Regions from separate parts of the Kluyvera sp. 142486 genome, predicted to be linked through region 1. Evidence: predicted binding sites of a transcription regulator. Region 1 holds the regulator's gene; the other holds the start of a gene.
The links. The regulator sigma-54, encoded in region 1, starts transcription at its own class of promoters, with help from an activator protein. The targets are predictions, from matches to a motif close to GTTGGCACANNTTTCGCTNT.
Positions count from the first base shown of each region.

Region 2: the regulator sigma-54 is predicted to act here: its motif matches at 1,776-1,795, upstream of glnA (glutamate--ammonia ligase).

Region 1 is NZ_JBKHUI010000006.1:152,072-155,233, reverse strand. Features, by position in the region: gene ptsN (PTS IIA-like nitrogen regulatory protein PtsN) at 1-205, opposite strand, end outside; gene hpf (ribosome hibernation promoting factor) at 261-548, opposite strand; gene rpoN (RNA polymerase factor sigma-54) at 571-2,004, opposite strand; gene lptB (LPS export ABC transporter ATP-binding protein) at 2,050-2,775, opposite strand; gene lptA (lipopolysaccharide ABC transporter substrate-binding protein LptA) at 2,782-3,162, opposite strand, start outside.
Region 2 is NZ_JBKHUI010000018.1:14,318-17,479, reverse strand. Features, by position in the region: gene typA (ribosome-dependent GTPase TypA) at 1-1,504, opposite strand, end outside; gene glnA (glutamate--ammonia ligase) at 1,884-3,162, shown strand, end outside.

The DNA.
Region 1 (3,162 bases):
TACCGTTACCAATACCGGTACTGCCCATCTTCTCGCGGGTCAAAATAGCTTCAAAGACCACCTGCGGAGGCAGGCTCAGCTGTTTTGCCGCCAGCTCGCTGATGATTTCCAGCGCACGCTTTTTACTCTGACAGTGCACAGCACTGCGGGTACATTCCTGGTTAAGGACATTGCTCAGTTGAAGAGCCGAATCGTTATTTGTCATAATTTCACCTAAGCATCGCCCGGTATGCGGGCATATCGGGCGACTGCTCGGACAATCAATGTTGTTTTAGTTTGTCTTTATGCTTGTTTAACTGTCTCGCCAGTTTGTCGATCAAACCGTCGATGGCGGCGTACATATCCTTGCCTTCCGCGCTAGCATGAAGTTCGCCCCCGTTAACATGCAACGTTGCATCCGAGATGTGCGTCAATTTCTCCACCTTCAACACAATGTAGACCTGATTGATCCTCTCGAAATACTGTTCGAGCTTAACGAATTTCGTATTCACAAATTCGCGCATCGCATCGGTAATTTCGACGTTGTGTCCAGTGATGTTGAGTTGCATAGTGTCTTCCTTATCAGTTGTGTCAAACCAGCTGTTTACGCTGGTTAGACGGCGGAATGGATAAAGACTCTCGGTACTTTGCAACGGTACGCCGTGCCACCATGATACCCTGTTCAGAGAGCATGGTGGTCAGTTTACTGTCGCTCAGTGGTTTTGCGGGGTTCTCCGCGGCAATTAATTTCTTAACCAGCGCGCGAATCGCCGTGGAAGAGGCTTCGCCGCCGCCCTCGGTACTCACGTGACTGGAGAAGAAATACTTAAGCTCGAAAATGCCTCGTGGGCTATGCAAATACTTTTGCGTGGTAACACGCGAAATCGTGGACTCGTGCATCTCGACGGTCTGGGCGATATCCGCCAGTACCATCGGTTTCATATACTCTTCGCCGAGATCGAAAAAGGCCTGCTGCTGTTCAACGATGCAGCGGCTGACCCGCAGCAGCGTATCGTTACGGCTCTCAAGGCTCTTAATCAGCCATTTTGCGTCCTGCAGGTTGCTGCGGATAAACTGGCTGTCGGCGTCGTTACGGGCGTTGTTGCACATTCCCGCGTAGTGTTGGTTGATCTGCAGACGCGGAATGCTGTCGGCGTTCAGCTCAACGACCCAGCGATCGCTCACTTTGCGCACCAGTACGTCGGGGATCACATACTCCGGTTCGCCGGTCTGGATCGATTGACCCGGGCGCGGATCCAGTGACTGAATCAGATCTACCGCCTCTTTCAACACGTCCTCTTTCAGTCGCGTGACGCGCATCAGCGAACGGAAATCATGGTTGGCGAGCAGATCGAGATGATCGCTGATAATCAAACGGGCTTCAGCGATACGCGGCGTAGTGGGGGAGAACTGGGAAAGTTGGATCAGCAGGCAATCGCGAAGATCTTTGGCGGCGACGCCGACCGGATCGAAGCGTTGGATCCGTTTGAGCACGGCTTCCACTTCATCAAGGCCAACCTCTTCGTCGCCAATGCCTTCAAGAATGTCTTCCACCGTGACGGTGAGGTAGCCGGTATCGTCCACCGCGTCGACTATCGAGGTGGCAATCGCCCGGTCAGTATCGGTGAACGGCGTCAGCTCAACCTGCCACATCAGATAATCCTGAAGCGACTGGGTAGTTTCACCCTGATAAACCGGTAATTCATCGTCCTGATAATCAGCGCCGGTCCCGGAAGGGGTTCCGGCGGTGTAGATTTCATCCCAGCTGGCGTCGAGCGGCAACTCTTCGGGCATATCGGGCTTTTCCAGCGCATCGACGCTGTCCAGCGTTTCGTTATCGACGGTTTCCTGAGTCTCTACTTCTTCGTGAAGATCGGTTTGCTCAAGCAGGGGGTTGCTCTCCAGCGCCTGCTGGAGTTCCTGCTGAAGTTCCAGCGTAGACAGTTGCAGCAGACGGATTGCCTGCTGCAGCTGTGGCGTCATGGCAAGCTGTTGGCTGAGCCTTAATTGCAAACCTTGCTTCATGTTCAGAACGAATATCTCCCGCTAACGTCGTAAACCACTACCCTATCAGAGTCTGAAGTCTTCCCCAAGATACACGCGTTTAACATGTTCGTCTTGTAGGATCTCCTGAGGGGTACCGTGGGCAATCAGGTGCCCCTGGCTGACGATATAAGCGCGTTCACACACGGCCAGCGTTTCACGTACGTTGTGGTCGGTGATCAGCACGCCAAGGCCGCTGTCGCGGAGGTGTTCAATGATGCGTTTAATATCGATAACGGAAATCGGGTCAACGCCGGCAAACGGTTCATCCAGCAGGATAAATTTCGGGTTTGCCGCCAGCGCGCGGGCGATTTCAACACGGCGACGTTCACCGCCGGAAAGCGCCTGGCCAAGGCTGTCGCGCAGATGCTCGATGTGGAACTCTTCCATCAACTCTTTGGCGCGGTCTTCACGCTGTTCGTTGCTCAGATCGTCACGGATCTGCAGCACCGCCATCAGGTTGTCGTAGACGCTCAGACGACGGAAGATGGAGGCTTCCTGCGGCAGATAGCCGATACCGCGACGCGCGCGGGCGTGCAGCGGCAGCAGGCTGATGTCTTCATCGTCGATGATGATATTGCCGGCATCACGCGGAACGATCCCTACCACCATGTAGAAGGTGGTGGTTTTGCCCGCGCCGTTTGGCCCAAGCAGACCCACAATCTCACCGGAATTCACGGTCAGACTGACATCTTCCACCACGCGGCGGCCTTTGTAGGCCTTCGCCAGATTTTTTGCAGTTAATGTCGCCATAACGAATTAGTTACTCTTCTTCTGTGCCGGAACCTGGTCCTTGGACTTGTCCTGCAGCTGCGATGGAACCAGCACGGTGGTTACGCGTTTACCTTTGTCGCTAAACGCCTGCATTTTCTGCTCTTTGACCAGATAAGTGATCTTGTCGCCTTTGATGTTGCTATCCAGTTGCTCAAGGTAAGCGTTGCCGGTCAGCACCACGAAGTCATTTGCCAGCTCATAATGCATTTTCGAGGCGCGGCCTTTTACCGGCTTGCCGTTGTCCTGCATCTGGTAGAAGGTGGCCGGATTACCGTAGCCGTCGATGACTTCTTTGCCTTTCTGGTCAGCCGGACGTGTCACGACGACCTTATCGGCGTTGATTTTGATACTGCCCTGGGTCACCAC
Region 2 (3,162 bases), on a different contig from region 1:
ACAGTGCGAACGCAACAGCTTTACCCTGACCGTTGGAGATCAGTACGCCGTTCTGACGCTGGCCAACTTCACCCGGACGAACGTCGTCGTAGTGGCTGAAGGTGGAGTACAGCAGACCGGTACCGGAGGTCATGGTCATGAATTCTGAACGGAAGCCGATCAGACCACGGCTTGGGATCACGTAGTCGAGACGTACGCGGCCTTTTCCGTCTGGATTCATGTTTTTCAGGTCGCCTTTACGCTCACCCAGTGCCTGCATGACAGAACCCTGGTGCTGCTCTTCGACGTCCAGCGTTACGTTTTCGAATGGCTCTTGTTTACGGCCATCGATTTCGCGGAAGATTACTTTCGGACGGGAAACCGCCATTTCGAAACCTTCACGACGCATGTTTTCAATCAGAACGGACAGGTGCAGTTCACCACGGCCAGAAACGCGGAATGCGTCTGCATCCGGAGTTTCTTCAACGCGCAGTGCCACGTTGTGTACCAGTTCTTTCTTCAGACGGTCCAGAATCTGGCGAGAGGTAACGTACTTACCTTCTTTACCACAGAATGGAGAGGTGTTGACGTTGAAGAACATGGTTACCGTCGGTTCATCAACGGACAGTGCTGGCAGCGCTTCGACGTTCTGCGGGTCGCAGATGGTGTCGGAGATGTTCAGCTCGCCCAGACCGGTGATCGCGATGATGTCGCCAGCTTCAGCCAGGTCGCTATCGATACGCTCCAGACCCAGGTGAGTCAGTACTTTACCGACTTTACCGTTACGGGTTTTGCCTTCGCTATCAATGATAGTGATCTGCTGGTTTGGCTTCACTTTACCGCGTTTGATACGGCCGATACCGATAACACCAACGTAGTTGTTGTAGTCCAGCTGGGAGATTTGCATCTGCAGCGGGCCATCCAGGTCTACGTCTGGAGCCGGTACACGATCAACGATGGTCTGATACAGCGGGGTCATGTCTTCCGCCATATTTTCGTGATCCAGACCTGCGATACCGTTCAGCGCGGAAGCGTAAACGATAGGGAAGTCCAGCTGCTCGTCGGTCGCGTCGAGGTTAACGAACAGGTCGAATACCTGGTCAACAACCCAATCAGGACGTGCGCCTGGACGGTCAACTTTGTTGATAACAACAATTGGCTTCAAACCATGAGCGAATGCTTTTTTGGTCACGAAGCGCGTCTGCGGCATCGGGCCATCCATTGCATCAACTACCAGCAGCACAGAGTCAACCATGGACATGACGCGCTCAACTTCACCACCGAAGTCGGCGTGCCCTGGGGTATCAACGATGTTGATACGGTAATCATTCCATTTGATTGCGGTGTTTTTCGCGAGGATGGTAATCCCACGCTCTTTCTCCAAATCGTTGGAGTCCATCACACGTTCTTGAGTTTCAGCACGTGCATCAAACGTACCGGATTGCTGCAGCAGCTTATCGACCAGGGTAGTTTTACCATGGTCAACGTGCGCGATGATGGCGATGTTACGCAAATTTTCGATCACAACTTTGCCTCGGGCATTAGAAATAGCGCGTTATTGTACACGGATTAATCGCACTACAAAACAGGATCACAGAGATCCTCCGCAAACAAGTATTGCAGAGTTCCTTTGTGATCGCTTTCACGGAGCATAAAAAGGGCACCCAATCACAATTTGCACCAATATGGTGCTCATCGCTTCAGGATAAGCACTATAATGGTGCAAAGACGCTATCGTGGTGCAGCCCTTTTGCACTATGGTGCGCATGATAACGCCTTTTGGGGGTGATTTAAAAGTTGGCACAGATTTCGCTTTGTATATTTCAGGGCAACAACGCCACTTTAAGCAGTGATTGAAGACCTCGTTACCACGACGACAATGATAAATCCGGGAGATGTTAAGTATGTCCGCTGAACACGTTTTGACGATGCTGAATGAGCACGAAGTGAAGTTTGTCGATCTGCGCTTCACCGATACCAAAGGTAAAGAACAGCACGTCACTATTCCTGCACATCAGGTAAATGCCGAATTCTTCGAAGAAGGCAAAATGTTTGACGGCTCCTCTATCGGTGGCTGGAAAGGCATTAACGAATCCGACATGGTTCTGATGCCAGATGCATCTACCGCTCTCATCGACCCGTTCTTTGAAGAGTCTACCCTGATCATTCGTTGCGACATCCTGGAACCAGGTACACTGCAAGGCTATGACCGTGACCCGCGCTCCATCGCTAAACGCGCTGAAGAATATCTGCGCGCTACCGGCATCGCGGACACCGTTCTGTTCGGGCCAGAGCCAGAATTCTTCCTGTTTGATGACATCCGCTTCGGCGCATCCATCTCCGGTTCTCACGTGGCTATCGATGACATCGAAGGCGCATGGAACTCCTCCACCAAATACGAAGGTGGTAACAAAGGTCACCGTCCAGGCGTTAAAGGCGGTTATTTCCCGGTTCCTCCGGTTGATTCCTCACAGGACATCCGTTCTACCATGTGTCTGATCATGGAAGAGATGGGCCTGGTTGTTGAAGCGCATCACCACGAAGTTGCGACGGCTGGCCAGAACGAAATCGCCACCCGCTTCAACACCATGACTAAGAAAGCGGACGAAATTCAGATCTACAAATATGTTGTGCACAACGTCGCTCACCGCTTCGGTAAAACCGCGACCTTTATGCCAAAACCAATGTTTGGCGATAACGGTTCCGGCATGCACTGCCACATGTCCCTGTCCAAGAACGGCGTAAACCTGTTCTCCGGCGACAAATATGCTGGCCTGTCCGAGCAAGCGCTGCACTACATCGGCGGTGTTATCAAGCACGCTAAAGCTATCAACGCCCTGGCTAACCCGACCACCAACTCCTACAAGCGTCTGGTCCCAGGTTATGAAGCACCGGTAATGCTGGCTTACTCTGCCCGTAACCGTTCTGCATCCATCCGTATCCCGGTTGTTGCTTCTCCGAAAGCGCGTCGTATCGAAGTGCGCTTCCCGGACCCAGCGGCTAACCCATACCTGTGCTTCGCAGCACTGCTGATGGCTGGCCTGGACGGCATCAAGAACAAAATCCACCCTGGCGAAGCCATGGACAAAAACCTGTACGACCTGCCGCCAGAAGAAGCGAAAGAGATCCCACAGGTTGCTGGCTCTCTGGAAGAAGCGCTGCAGGCTCTCGATGCAGACCGCG